Linked DNA regions of Microbulbifer sp. GL-2. The protein of the gene in region 3 interacts with the protein of the main gene of each other region in a pairwise test. Links are inferred from orthologs where the notes say so. Each region holds a gene or a part of one and is shown on either strand. Other genes may lie near its edges. The genes, in order: groL, nth and aceE.

Evidence for each region.
Region 1: the proteins of aceE (region 3) and groL interact in binary tests that used the Escherichia coli proteins (3 or more experiments, as listed by UniProt). The link is inferred for Microbulbifer sp. GL-2 from one-to-one orthologs.
Region 2: the proteins of aceE (region 3) and nth interact in binary tests that used the Escherichia coli proteins (3 or more experiments, as listed by UniProt). The link is inferred for Microbulbifer sp. GL-2 from one-to-one orthologs.

What each region holds. Positions count from the first base shown.
Region 1 is NZ_AP019807.1:204,080-208,968, forward strand. What follows is about bases 574-3,491. They hold groL (chaperonin GroEL), read right to left. Parts: upstream 2,894-3,491; coding sequence 1,253-2,893; downstream 574-1,252. Other genes in these bases: GL2_RS00875 (DUF4886 domain-containing protein), read left to right, coding at 574-1,082; GL2_RS00885 (co-chaperone GroES), read right to left, coding at 2,942-3,235; GL2_RS00890 (FxsA family protein), read right to left, coding at 3,450-3,491. Also shown: more of GL2_RS00875, read left to right, coding at 351-573; more of GL2_RS00890, read right to left, coding at 3,492-3,917; cfa (cyclopropane fatty acyl phospholipid synthase), read left to right, coding at 4,061-4,889.
Region 2 is NZ_AP019807.1:109,979-114,721, forward strand. Bases 549-3,320 are described here. They hold nth (endonuclease III), read left to right. Parts: upstream 549-1,486; coding sequence 1,487-2,155; downstream 2,156-3,320. Other genes in these bases: dapC (succinyldiaminopimelate transaminase), read left to right, coding at 549-1,430; GL2_RS00510 (ArsC family reductase), read left to right, coding at 2,158-2,502; dapD (2,3,4,5-tetrahydropyridine-2,6-dicarboxylate N-succinyltransferase), read left to right, coding at 2,522-3,320. In the rest of the region: GL2_RS00495 ([protein-PII] uridylyltransferase), read left to right, coding at 1-228; more of dapC, read left to right, coding at 258-548; more of dapD, read left to right, coding at 3,321-3,553; dapE (succinyl-diaminopimelate desuccinylase), read left to right, coding at 3,651-4,743. UniProt on the Escherichia coli protein: DNA repair enzyme that has both DNA N-glycosylase activity and AP-lyase activity. The DNA N-glycosylase activity releases various damaged pyrimidines from DNA by cleaving the N-glycosidic bond, leaving an AP (apurinic/apyrimidinic) site.
Region 3 is NZ_AP019807.1:677,492-682,641, forward strand. Bases 1,348-4,526 are described here. They hold aceE (pyruvate dehydrogenase (acetyl-transferring), homodimeric type), read right to left. Parts: upstream 4,218-4,526; coding sequence 1,548-4,217; downstream 1,348-1,547. Other genes in these bases: aceF (dihydrolipoyllysine-residue acetyltransferase), read right to left, coding at 1,348-1,530. Outside these bases: more of aceF, read right to left, coding at 1-1,347; GL2_RS03050 (class GN sortase), read right to left, coding at 4,666-5,150. UniProt on the Escherichia coli protein: Component of the pyruvate dehydrogenase (PDH) complex, that catalyzes the overall conversion of pyruvate to acetyl-CoA and CO(2).

The DNA.
Region 1 (4,889 bases), 470 kb from region 3 along the record:
CTTCCTCTCATTTATTGACAGATAAGTCTAAGAGAACAGCTTAACGTCAGGCTGGATCGAAGATTACTTCGATGTAATCTAACTCCGGATATAGCCGGGTTGTATTCCTTGTATGTCAAAGCCCCTTCAATTGCATTATCAGAAATAAGATAAAGCCACATCCGAAGCTGGCCTTCCATAAAGAACCATTGAGCTATAAGCAGAAAAACACGAAACTTTGAAACGAGGCTCACAGAAATAAATTCTGGGTTGATTTACCTTGAAAATCTTTTAATGGCAAGGCTGCCCCAATGATAAAGTTACAAGGTCATCAGAAGATTCAGGTATTACTTTTTGTTCTATTAGGAATAATGGGAGTTGTTTTTTTAGCAGCACAAAAAAAGCAGAGCAACCAGAATGCTAACAAATATCTTTCTGTTCTTTTTATCGGCAACAGCTACACTCAACCACTTCCCCCAATAATCCAGTTGATCGCCCGTAATAATGGAACACTAATTAACTACCGATCCATTACCCCTGGAGGTTGGACCCTAAAGAAACACTCTCAATCCAAAGTAACTTTAGAAGCTATTCGTGAAAAACGATGGGATTACATAGTGTTACAGGAGCAAAGCCAGCTCCCCTCTTTCGCTGAAGAGCAGAGACGTAAAGAGATTTATCCCTACGCCGATAAGCTTGTTAAGGAAATCCGGAAGGCCAGTGCCAAACCTCTGCTTTTCCTCACCTGGGGCCGTAAGCATGGAGATATTCACAATATTCCCGATGATACCCGCAGCGAAATGCAAGCCCGTCTATTGGAGGGCTACCAGAATATGGCCAAATTAACCTCCTCAAAAATTATTCCGGTTGGCATTGCCTGGGAATCAGTCATATCCACCAAAGATTCTGATATCGACCTGTACACTCATGATGGGAGTCACCCCAATCATAATGGCATATACCTTTCTGCTGCTGTATTTGTTTCCCACTTGTTAGATTCATCGCAACTGATTTCCGCAGATCTAAACGGCTTACCTAAGGAGACAACTGAATTTCTTATACGGCAGACTAATACACTGGAATTTAAACTAGAGTCCATTTGACATCTTTACAGCTCTTAGTCTGAACTTATTCCATCAACTCCATCGGGACACAGTTCACTTCCACATAAAAAGTCAGCAACTTTGAAACTTCCCAACTCTATCTCAGCCTTTCCAAGACAAAAAAAAAGCCCCGCTAATGCGGGGCTTTTTTGAAAGGCTTTAAGGCCGGCTTACATCATGCCGCCCATACCGCCCATACCACCCATACCGCCCATGTCAGGAGCAGCCGGCTTATCTTCCGGAATTTCTGCAACCATGGCTTCGGTGGTGATCATCAGACCAGCGATAGAAGCTGCCGCCTGCATTGCAGAGCGGGTTACCTTAGCTGGGTCAAGAATACCCATTTCCAGCATATCGCCGTATTCGCCAGTAGCAGCGTTGTAGCCGAAGTTACCTTCGCCTTGCTTGATCTTGTCAACAACTACTGAGGCTTCGTCACCAGCGTTGGCTACGATTTGGCGCAAAGGCATTTCCATAGCACGCAGAGCAGCTGCGATACCGTGGTTCTGATCTTCGTTGTCACCAGCTACAGAGATAGCCTGGATAGCGCGAACCAGAGCAGTACCACCGCCAGGAACAACGCCTTCCTCTACTGCAGCGCGGGTAGCGTGCAGAGCGTCTTCAACGCGGGCTTTCTTCTCTTTCATTTCCACTTCGGTAGCGGCGCCTACTTTGATTACCGCAACACCGCCAGCCAGCTTGGCTACGCGCTCTTGCAGCTTCTCTTTGTCGTAGTCGGAAGAGGACTCTTCGATCTGTGCACGGATCTGGCCAACGCGAGCTTCGATGTCTTTAACATCACCAGCGCCGTCAACGATCACAGTGTTTTCCTTGGACAGGGTGATGCGCTTGGCAGTACCCAGGTGCTCCAGAGTGGTACCTTCCAGCTCCAGACCAACTTCTTCAGAAATTACAGTGCCGCCAGTCAGGATAGCGATGTCCTGCAGCATGGCTTTGCGACGGTCGCCGAAACCAGGCGCTTTAACAGCCGCTACTTTAACAATACCGCGCATGCTGTTGACAACCAGAGTTGCCAGCGCTTCGCCTTCTACGTCTTCAGCGATGATCAGCAAAGGCTTGGAAGCCTTGGCTACTTGCTCCAGCAGGGGCAGCAGGTCGCGGATGTTGGAGATCTTTTTGTCTACCAGAAGGATGAACGGGCTGTCCAGCTCGGCAGTCATGTTTTCCTGGTTGGTGATGAAGTAAGGAGACAGGTAGCCGCGATCGAACTGCATGCCTTCAACTACGTCCAGCTCATTCTCGAGACCGGAACCTTCTTCAACGGTGATTACGCCTTCTTTGCCAACCTTCTCCATAGCTTCGGCAATGATGGTACCAACGCTCTCATCGCTGTTCGCGGAGATAGTACCTACCTGGGCAATAGACTTGGTGTCGGCACAAGGAGTGGCCAGGCCAGCAATGTGCTCAACCGCTGCGGCTACCGCTTTGTCGATACCACGCTTCAGGTCCATCGGGTTGAAGCCTGCGGCTACAGATTTCAGACCTTCGGTTACGATTGCCTGAGCCAGTACGGTAGCGGTAGTGGTGCCATCACCCGCAGTGTCAGAAGCTTTGGAAGCAACTTCTTTCACCATTTGCGCACCCATGTTCTCGAACTTGTCTTGCAGTTCGATTTCTTTGGCTACGGAAACACCGTCTTTGGTTACGGTAGGAGCGCCGAAGGACTTGTCCAGGACTACGTTACGGCCTTTAGGGCCCAGGGTAGTTTTTACGGCGTCTGCCAGGATGTTTACGCCTTTCAGCATTTTCTGACGAGCGTCGTCACCGAAAATTACGTCTTTAGCTGCCATGATTCTTGTTCCTCAAATTCTTTTTGCGAGTAAAGTTAAAGGCTGGCCTTAGCCTTCCAACACGCCGTAGATGTCACCTTCGCTCATGATGATCAGCTCTTCGCCATCCACCTTGAGGGTATTGCTGTCGGCGTAGCGACCGAATACAACAGTGTCACCTACTTTGACAGACAGTGCGCGAACATCGCCATTGTCCAGCTGCTTGCCCTCACCCACGGCTACCACTTCACCCTGGTTTGGCTTTTCTTTGGCAGCGCCTGGCAGCACGATACCGCCAGCTGACATCGCTTCTTCTTCCTTACGGCGTACTACGACGCGGTCGTGTAAAGGACGAATATTCATGGATAAGTTCTCCATTGAGTCTTTTTAAGGTTTTCCAACATTGGCGGTACCGGCCCAAAGGGCCAGTAACCTCACCCCTCCCTGTTTCCCAGAGGCGGGGCTTAAATCTCAGTTGAACCCTATCTATGGGCGCAAGAATGGATTTCAACACTCCTTGGTGAAAAAACTATAAAAGTGCCGAATGAAACTCAAAAATGTGCACTATTTAACCAAATCAGTCTTTGGGGCGCTTGTGATCCACAGAGTTCTGTTTATCCCGTGAGTACTCACCCTCGATGGTATCGGAGCCACGTTTGGAGGAATGGGGCTGGTGTGGACCACCCGGCTGCACAATAGTGACATGGCGTAAAATTCTCCCCAGTAGCAGTTGACGCAAGCCAGGTATCAGGCAGGCAAACCCCAGGAAGTCGGTAATGAATCCAGGAGTCAACAGTAGTGCGCCACCAACGGCGAGAAAGATACCCTCTACCATCTCCTGGGCAGGGATATCACCGGTGCGCATCTTCTCCTGGGCGCGCGCCAAGGTAGAAAGCCCCTGGCGACGCAGCAGGGTTACACCAATGATGGCGGTCAGAAATACCAGGCCGATGGTGGGCAAGGCGCCGATTTCTCTCCCAACGGTGATCAGTACCCACATTTCAAGCACAGGTAGGACTATAAATAGAAGCAGCAAGGGACGCATAGAGAGAATTCCTGATGTAGAAGCCCCTGGTTGATCTAGGGCTTGGGACATTTTCAACATGCTGTATTAAATGGAGTGGGGAGGCAAATTATTCAAGGGCGCCACAATCAACCCCACGATAACCAGGAGAGAGGGAGGCTTGAATGGCAAGCGAGCAGCAGGACGCCATAGAGGTGCCGGCCATTGGCCGCAATCGCCACTTTGTTGATGAAATTTTGGCCGAAGCCGACATCCGGATAAACGGTGACAGGCCCTGGGATATCCAGCTCCATAGGGAGGAAGCACTCGATGAGATAGTCGCCCGCCACAGTATTGGGTTGGGAGAGACCTATATGCGCGGGGACTGGGATGTACAAGCACTGGACCAGTTTATTTACCGGCTTCTGGATGCGGATCTAAGCCGTCATATCAGTAATTGGCGCAATATTTGGCCTTACCTGCGCAGCTACCTCCTTAACCTGCAAAGCCGGCGCCGCGCCTTTGAGGTGGGTGAACACCATTACGATCTGGGTAATGAGTTCTATGCAGCCATGCTCGACAGCCGCCTGACGTACAGCTGTGGCTATTGGAAGGATGCAGAGACCCTCGATGAGGCCCAGGAAGCAAAACTGGACCTGATATGCCGCAAGCTTCAGCTTGAACCGGGAATGCGGTTACTGGATATCGGTTGTGGCTGGGGAAGCCTGATCGGCTACGCCGCACAGAAATACCAGGTGGAATGTGTTGGCGTAACCATATCTCGCGAACAGAGAGCCTATGTCGCCGAGCGCTATGCCAACCTGCCGATCACCGTTCACCTGCAGGACTATAGAATACTGGATGAACCCTTCGACCGGATTGCCAGTGTCGGTATGTTTGAACATGTAGGGCACAAAAACCACCGGGAATTCATGCAGGTTTCAAAACGCTGCCTGAAAAAAGATGGAATTTTACTGCTCCACACCATCGGTAAAGCCAGACCCGTCCATACCG
Region 2 (4,743 bases), 570 kb from region 3 along the record:
GAAATAACCAGCGCTGACAGGCCCGGCCTTCTTGCGCGCATTGCACGTATTTTTATCGCCCACGACCTGCGCCTGCACAACGCCAAGATTTCTACTCTCGGCGAGCGGGTAGAGGACATCTTCCACATCACCGATGCCGAAGGGCGCCCCCTGTGCGGCAAAGAAGCTAACCGAGCTTTGGAAGAGGCAATCTGCCAGGAGCTGGACGAACACACAGCACCGCAATAACAACCATTCAGAGAGCGGACAAGACTGCCATGAACCCCAACCTGGAAAAGTTGCAGCCCTACCCATTCAGCAAACTGCACGCCCTCAAAGCGGGCCTGGAAGCAGCGGACAAACCGCATATTGCCCTCTCTATTGGCGAACCGAAACATACCCCACCAGAGTTTGTGCGCAGCGAATTGATTCGACATCTCGATAAGCTTGCATCCTATCCGCTGACCAAAGGCCTGGAGCCTCTACGTAAGTCAATCGCAGACTGGTTGTGCAAGCGTTTCCACCTAGACCGGGTTTGTGCGGACACCCAGGTACTCCCAGTAAACGGCACACGTGAGGCACTCTTCGCCTTCGCCCAAGCAATGGTGTCGCCGGGCAGCAAGGTCCTGATGCCCAACCCCTTTTACCAAATCTACGAGGGGGCGGCACTGCTTGCCGGAGCACAGCCACACTTTATCAACTGTGTCTCTGCCAACGGCTTTAAGCCTGACTTCGCCTCTATTCCCGAGTCAGTGTGGCATCAGTGCGAACTGCTATATATCTGTTCGCCGGGTAATCCTACCGGAGCACTACTGGAAACAGCTGAACTACAGTGGCTGATACAGTTGGCTGATCGCTACGATTTCACCATCGCTTCGGATGAGTGCTATTCGGAACTCTACTTCGATGAAGCATCACCGCCCAGTGGGCTACTGCAAGCCTGTAAGGAAATAGGCCGCAACGATTATCGCCGCTGCGTGGTGTTCCACAGTCTGTCGAAACGATCCAATCTCCCCGGTCTGCGCTCTGGGTTTGTTGCCGGTGACGCTCAACTGCTGGAAAAGTTTCTGCTCTACCGCACATACCACGGCTGTGCCATGCCACTACCAAACCAATACGCATCCATCGCCGCCTGGCAGGACGAGGAGCACGTACAGCAAAATCGCTCACTCTACCGGCAGAAATTTGATGCAGTACTCGATATCCTTGACGGCTGCGTCGAAGTAAGCGCCCCCCAGGCAAGCTTTTACCTGTGGCCGCGTGTCGGTGATGGGGAGCACTTTGCCCGCGAACTGTTTCGCCAACAGAACATCACTGTCCTGCCTGGTTCATTCCTTGCCCGTGAGAGCGAGGGCCTTAACCCGGGGGACGAATATGTGCGCATGGCTCTAGTTGCGACCCTTGATGAATGCGTGGAGGCAGCTCGGCGACTCAAGACATTTTGCAGCTAGGGCATTGCACCCAAACACAAGAATTACACTCCAGGAGCCCCCAGGCACAACAAAGAATGGCAGTAAAAAACTTACTCAAGCAGGAACGCGTGGATTTTATCCAACAGCGTCTTGAAGAACTTTACCCAGAAACCCCCATCCCCCTCGACCACAATGACTCTTATACGTTGCTGGTGGCCGTATTGCTATCCGCACAATGCACTGATGAGCGCGTCAACCAGGTCACCCCGGCACTCTGGCTACTGGCTGACAATCCCGTAGATATGGCACAGGTGCCAGTGGAAAAAATCCAGGAAGTCATCCGCCCATGCGGGCTGTCCCCACAAAAATCCAAAGCCATCAGTAAACTGTCACAGATTCTGGTCAACGAGTACCACAGCGCTGTGCCTGAAAATATGGCTGCACTTGAAACCCTACCAGGAGTCGGCCATAAGACCGCTAGCGTGGTAATGTCACAAGCATTTGGCCACCCTGCCTTTCCAGTGGATACTCATATTCATCGCCTCGCCCAGCGCTGGGGTCTCACCAGCGGGAAAAATGTCACCCAAACAGAAAAGGATCTAAAACGACTGTTTCCCAGGGAAAAGTGGAATAAATTACATTTGCAGATTATTTTCTACGGCCGGGAATACTGCTCTGCACGGGGCTGCGATGGCACCGTATGTGAAATCTGCACCACTTGTTACCCCAACCGCAAAAACCCCAAGAAAACCCAAAAGGCGTAACTGTGATTACTCTGTACGGAATTAAAAACTGCGACACTGTAAAGAAGGCCCGCAAATGGCTGGAAAAGAACGGGATCGATTACCAATTTCACGATTTCCGCGAAGACGGCATGGGCAATGTGCCCCTGAAAACCTGGCTGGATAAATTTGGGTGGCAGGAAGTACTGAACCGCCGCTCTACCAGCTGGCGTGCACTTACGGACGAACAGAAAAACGGCATGGATAATGACGCAGCCTTTGCACTCGCCAGTGAGACCCCCACTCTGATCAGACGCCCGGTAACCACCAGTGGCGATACCACCCACTTCGGTTTTAAAGAGGCCGAGTTCACCCAACTTGCCGGCTGATCCAATTAGGAGAAATACTATGAGCGATATGTATAGCATTGGTTTTGGCGTTGGTACTTGTAACAACAAGGGTGACTGGCTGGAAGTTTACTATCCAAAACCGCTGCTGAAACCCGATGCAGATGTGGCTGCAGCAGTCAAAGAAACCCTGAATATCGGCGAAGGCAATTTCAGCCTGTCGCTGGACCCTGCCCAACTGCACCCCCTGGAAAAGAAGCTACGGCAGCTGGGCGCTACCGAGCAGGCGGACATCCTGCAGCAATTCACTATTACCCAACGACCACTTGCTGCAGTGGTACTCTCGACCGACGAAGCACCTCAATCTCTCCCCGAAGCCTACTTGAAGCTGCACTTGCTCTCCCACCGCTTAGTGAGGCCCCACGAAACCAAGCTTGACGGCATCTTTGGCAAACTGGCCAATGTGGCCTGGACTAACCAGGGGGCGATCGACTTGGAAGAGCTACCCCAGCGCCAACTGGAAGCCCGGCTGAAAGGAGAACACCTGGAAGTATCCTGTGTCGACAAGTTTCCCAAGATGACAAATTACGTGATCCCCACCGGAGTCCGTATTGCCCATACTGCCCGCGTACGTCTTGGTGCCTACCTTGGCGAAGGCACCACCATAATGCACGAGGGCTTCGTGAACTTTAACGCTGGCACAGAGGGGCCTGGCATGATTGAGGGCCGCATTTCAGCAGGTGTGTTTGTCGGCGCAGGTTCTGACCTGGGTGGCAGCAGCTCCACCATGGGCACCCTGTCAGGGGGTGGCAATATTATCATTTCCGTCGGTGCCAATTGCCTACTTGGCGCCAACGCAGGTATCGGTATCCCTCTCGGGGACCGCTGCACTGTAGAAGCGGGCCTCTACATCACCGCCGGTACCAAGGTGGCCCTACTGGACGACAGCGGCAAACTTGTTGAATATATTAAGGCGCGCGAACTGGCTGGAAAATCTGATCTGCTGTTCCGCAGGAATTCCACTAATGGTGCGGTGGAATGCCTGACTAACAAGAGTGCAATTGAGCTCAACGAAGCGCTACACAGCAATTAATTTTGAGCACTGCGGGGCCAAGCCCCGCGCAACCAAGTTTCTGCCGCCGTTATAACTCTCTGTCCGGCCTTACTCATCCAAAAATAAGGAATGCTTCGTGACCCCCACCCTGCAACTCGCCTTCGACCTTATTCGGCGTCGCTCCGTAACCCCTGAAGACGCAGGCTGTATGGAAATGATGATCCAGCGCTTGGAGAAAATTGGCTTTGAGGTAACTAAGCTGCGACGTGGGGATACCGATAATTTCTGGGCAGTGCGCAACGGGCAAAATAACGGCCCGCTACTTGCCTTCGCGGGCCACACTGATGTGGTGCCCAGCGGCCCAGAGGAGAATTGGAGCAGTCCCCCGTTCGAACCGGAAATTCGCGATGGTTTTCTTTATGGGCGCGGCGCGGCCGACATGAAGGGTTCGCTTGCTGCAATGGTAGTGGCCTGTGAAGAATTTATCGATCAACAGCCGAACCACAGCGGGCGCATCGCCTTTTTGATTACCAGCGACGAGGAAGGCCCAGCTACCAACGGCACCGTCAAGGTTGTTGAGTGGCTCCAAGAGCAGGGAGAGAAAATTGACTGCTGTATTGTGGGCGAGCCCTCCAGCAGCGAGCGCGTAGGAGATATCATCAAGAATGGGCGACGCGGCTCCCTGGGGTTGGAATTGAAGGTGTCCGGTGTGCAGGGGCATGTTGCCTACCCCCACATGGCGGAAAACCCAATTCACACCCTGGCCCCCGCGCTGGCCGAATTAGCCGCAGAAAAGTGGGATCAGGGCAATCAATTTTTCCCCGCCACCAGTTTCCAGGTTTCCAATATCAATGGGGGCACCGGAGCAACCAATGTGATTCCCGGTGAAGTGGAATTACTCTGTAATTGGCGTTTTTCTACGGAGTCCACCGCCGAAGAACTGGAAGCCCGTGCCTGCGCAATTCTGGATAAGCACAACCTAAAGTATGAAGCTAATTTCAATTTGTCTGGGCACCCTTTCCTCACTGCCGAGGGCCCACTAGTACATGCTGTGGAACAAGCTATCCAAAAAATTACCGGGAAGGAAACTGAATTATCGACAGCCGGGGGTACTTCCGACGGCCGTTTTATTGCACCGACCGGAGCGCAAGTAGTTGAGCTGGGGCCGGTCAATGCAACTATTCACAAAGTGGATGAGAGAGTCGAAGCCAGCCATCTGGATGTGCTCA
Region 3 (5,150 bases):
TCGAGGCTCAAAATCCTTGCCGTTCCACACTGGCTTCATCGCCAGCTTGGAAACACCGAGAATGCCGACTTCCGGGGAATTGACAATCGGGGTAAACCCGGTACCACCGATAGCACCCAGGCTGGAGATGGTAAAGCAAGCGCCCTGCATTTCGTTGGGCTTGAGCTTGCCATCGCGAGCTTTCAGGGCCATCTCGGTGGCTTCCGCAGCCAACTCGTACAAGCCCTTTTTATCCACATCGCGAATGACCGGCACCATTAATCCTTTGGGGGTATCCACAGCCATGCCCACATGCACATAATCCTTGCGCACAATGTGCTCGCCATCATTGTGCAGGGACACATTAAAATTGGGCTCCGCACGCAGGGCTGCCGCTACCGCTTTCAGCAGGAAAGGCACCGGAGTGAGTTTCACTCCGCGCTTCTCAGCTTCGGCCTTCATGGACTTGCGGAAGGTTTCCAGTTCGGTGATATCAGCATCATCGAACTGGGTTACGTGGGGCACATTGATCCAGTTGCGGGACATATTGGCAGCGGTGATCTTGTGGATCTTGCTCATTGGCTCCACATTCACCGCACCAAACTGGCTGAAGTCGATATCCGGCATCTTGGCGATACCGATACCACCACCGACACCCACAGCACCGCTCTCGGCCTTTTTGACCTGGTCGCGAATGTAGTTGTGCAGATCATCCTTGGAAACCCGGTTGCGCGGGCCTGTAGGCTTGATCTTGTTCAGGGTGACTCCCAGCTCGCGCGCCAGCTTGCGCACAGCGGGGCCGGCGTAGACTTGGGCAGCTGCAGTGAGATCGCGTTCCAGCTGGTGATCTTTTTGCGGAACCGCAGGAGGCTCAACCGGCGCGGCTACCTGTTGCGGGGCACTCTGTGCTGCAGCGGCAGGTGCCGGCGCTTCGGTCTGAGCCACTGGAGCTGCGGCGCCACCATCAGCAACCACTTTCAACACCCCGAGAGCATCGCCAGTGGAAACTTTATCGCCTTCTTTTACAGCGATAGAAACCACAGTACCGGCGCTGGGAGACGGCACATCCATTGATGCTTTGTCGCCCTCTACCACGATCAGTGAATCGCCCTCTTCGACAGCGTCGCCGGGCTGCACGCTGATCTCAATCACATCAACCGCATCGCCCCCCCCCAAATCGGGAATTTGAATAGCTTCCTCTTTGGGCTCGGCACTCGTTGCAGCAGCAGGGGCTTCAGGGATGGGCTCAGGCGCCAGTGCAGCTTCTTCCTGAGCAGGAGCCTCAGCGGTCTCCCCAGCCGGCGCTTCCGCCACATCGGTTTCGATCTCCCCAATCACATCGCCTTCAGAGACCTTATCGCCCTCTTTCACGCTGATGCTGAGGATCTTGCCAGCCACAGGAGCCGGCACATCCATGGAAGCCTTATCACCTTCCACGACAATCAGTGAATCCTCTTGCGCGACGGTATCACCGACAGCAACAGTGATTTCAATAACATCAACCTGATCGGCACCACCGAGGTCAGGCACTTTAATGACTTGTTTTGCCATAGGAGTTCTGCCTTCTCTTAGCTGATGCGTGGGTTAACTTTATCGGCGTCGATATTGAGCTTCACGATCGCTTCCGCAACCTCTTTCGCATCAATAACACCCTGCTTGGCCAAGCCATTCAGAGCGGCGATCACTACATAGTTGCGGTCCACTTCGAAGAAACGGCGCAGCTGCTCGCGGCTGTCACTGCGGCCGAAGCCATCGGTCCCCAGGGTGGTCAGCTCACCGTCGATAAACTCGCGCAGCGGCTCCACATAGGAACGGATATAGTCAGTAGAAGCGATAACCGGAGAAGTATTGCCTGCGAACTGTTCGGTGATCCAGGGTTTGCGTGGCTCTGCTTCCGGGTGCAGCATATTCCAACGCGCTACATCCTGACCTTCGCGGGCCGCTTCCACGGCAGAAGTGAGGCTCCAAACATCGGAAGCCACGTCAAACTGGTCGGCGAGGATATCCGCTGCTGCCAGTACTTCGCGTAAAATGGTACCGCCGCCGATCAGCTGTACATGCTTCTTCGCCGCTTTGCCCTTAGCGCCTTTTTTGACGTTGGACTGCAGCTTGTAGATACCGCGAATAATGCCTTCTTCAACGCCCTGGGGCATTTCTGGTTGCAGGTAATTCTCGTTCTCAATAGTGATGTAGTAGAAGAGGTTCTTCTGCTCTTCGTACATCTCTTTCAGCCCGCGCTGCATAACCACTGCCAGCTCGTAGCCGTAAGCAGGGTCGTAGCTGCGACAGTTGGGAATAGTGGACGACAGCACGTGACTGTGGCCATCCTGGTGCTGCAAACCTTCGCCGTTCAGCGTGGTACGGCCGGCGGTGGCACCAATCAGGAAGCCACGCGCCTGCATATCGCCAGCGGCCCAGGCCAGGTCGCCCACGCGCTGGAAGCCGAACATGGAGTAGTAGATATAGAAAGGCACCATCGGCACGCCGTGGTTGCTGTAGGCAGTGGCCAACGCCATCCAGGCGGACATAGCACCGGCTTCATTGATGCCCTCTTCCAGCACCTGTCCCTTCTTGTCTTCCTTGTAATACATGATCTGGCCATGATCCACCGGGGTGTAACGCTGCCCCTGGGAGGAGTAGATACCCAGCTGGCGGAACAGGCCTTCCATACCGAAGGTGCGCGCCTCATCCGGAACGATTGGCGCGATGTTCTTACCGATATTCTTGTCTTTCACCAACGCGGCGATGGCGCGCACAAATGCCATAGTGGTAGAGATTTCACGCTCGCCGGAGCCCTTGGTCAATGCGCTGAAGGCATCGAGACCAGGGACTTGCAGTTTCGGGCACTCGACCGGGCGGCGGGGGACCGGGCCACCCAGGGACTTGCGTCGCTCCGTCATATATTTCATTTCCGGGCTATCCGGAGATGGGCGGTAGTAAGGGACTTCTTCCAGCTCTTTATCGGTGAGCGGAATCGCGAAGCGATCTCGGAAACGCTTAAGGGAGTCCAGATCCAGTTTCTTCACCGAATGGGTGTCCATCGCCGCTTCACCAGCGGAGCCCAGGCCATAACCTTTTACAGTCTGCGCCAGGATTACAGTGGGCTGGCCCTTGTGTGCCATAGCCGAAGCATAAGCTGCGTAAACCTTGTAGGGGTCGTGTCCGCCGCGGTTGAGCTTCATAATCTCATCGTCGGACATATCCTTGACCAGCTCCAACAGCTCTGGATATTTGCCGAAGAAGTGCTCGCGGGTATAGGCGCCACCATTGGCCTTAAAATTCTGCATCTCACCATCGACTACTTCGTCCATGACTTTCTGCAGCAGACCTTTATCATCTTTCTCCAGCAACGGGTCCCACAGGCGCCCCCACAGTACTTTAACCACGTTCCAGCCGGCACCGCGGAAAACACCTTCCAGCTCCTGCACGATCTTGCCATTGCCACGTACCGGGCCGTCCAGGCGCTGCAGGTTACAGTTCACTACGAACACCAGGTTTTCCAGCTGTTCGCGGCCGGCCAGGGAGATGGCCCCCAGGGTTTCAGGCTCGTCGCACTCACCGTCGCCAAGGAAAGCCCACACTTTGCGGTCACCGCGCGGGGACAGGCCACGAGCGGACAGGTAGCGCATAATGTGCGCTTGATAAATCGCCTGGATGGGCCCCAATCCCATAGATACTGTAGGGAACTGCCAATACTCCGGCATCAACCAGGGGTGCGGGTAGGAGGACAGACCGTTGCCATTCACTTCACGGCGGAAGTTATCCAGCTGCCCTTCGTCAAAACGTCCTTCCAGGTAGGAGCGCGCGTAGATGCCCGGTGCACTGTGGCCCTGGAAGAAAATAAGGTCCCCGCGCTCCTCACCCTCATTGCCGCGGAAGAAATAGTTAAAGCCCACATCGTAGAGGGTTGCCGCAGAGGAGAAGCTCGAGATATGGCCGCCAAGGCCGTCATTGTTCTGGTTGGCACGCACCACCATCGCCAGGGCGTTCCAGCGAATCAGTGAGCGAATACGCCGCTCCATAAACAGGTCGCCGGGCATACGCTTTTCCGCGTTGGGCGGAATGGTATTGCGGTAAGGCGTAGTGATAGCCGCGGGCAACTGTACGCCTACATCAGTAGCGCGATCAGATAGTTGCTTTAGAAGGAAGGCTGCGCGTTCTTTGCCGCTGTAGCGGATAACCGCCTGCAGCGCATCAAGCCACTCCTGCGTTTCGAGGTTATCGGTATCTTCGTGCATCAAGTGCTCCTCGGCGAATTAGGCGACGTCGAGTCGGTCTATTTCTCAAAAATCGGTACGCGGGCAAACTACAGCGCGGGCAAAAAAAAGCTTCCTTTTTTTCTTGGTTCCGCCAATTCACCAACTTTGTTGGCGTAAATGCAAAGTGTGTGATTCTTCACTCGATTCTGGCGGAGAGGAAAAGCGGCGCTATCTGTTGCCGCGGGGCCTAGTTTGACTGTGATTATCTGTTCCGGGGCCCGCACAATGTGGCGGACAAAACCCTAATCCCGGTTGTTAGCGGAGGGGATTGTAGTATTACTACAAAAAAAATTCCAGATAGGACAGTTAGTAACAAATAAAACAAAAAGGCAAAACGATTATTCGTCTAATCACTATTTTACCGGAATATTCAATGGAAAATTTCAGAAAACGAGCTACAAAATCGAGTCCTAAATAAAGGTGCCAGTCACAATTGAACCAGCTCCCCGCCGGATTGATATTCAGCGTAGACCAAGTAACGCAAGCTCCCCCCAGCTGTCAGGGAATTGAAAGGGTAACAGGTCACCAGCATTAATCCGCGCTCGGCAAAGACCGGCAGGCGCTCGCGCGTACTATCCACAATACGCATCTCCGCAACCCGGTAAGTATGCCAGCGACCGCGCCTATCCTGCAGGTAAATGGAGGTACCTCGCCTGACATTCTCTAATCCCGCAAAGTGGGTATCCCGATGCCCCGCAATAATGGTGGTGCGGCTTTCGCCCGGACTCCCGGAGCCTGCCAGTAAGCCAGGACCAAAAGCGAGAGCCTGTCCACTGCTGCCGGCGAGGACAGTCAGTGGCGGCTGCCCCTCAAGCTTCAGTTTGGCTACCGGCCAGGTATCCGCCCAGGGCCAGGGCTTTTGCGGAGCCCCACCCTGCAGCTGCTCTTCCCAGGCGCTAGCGATTAACAACT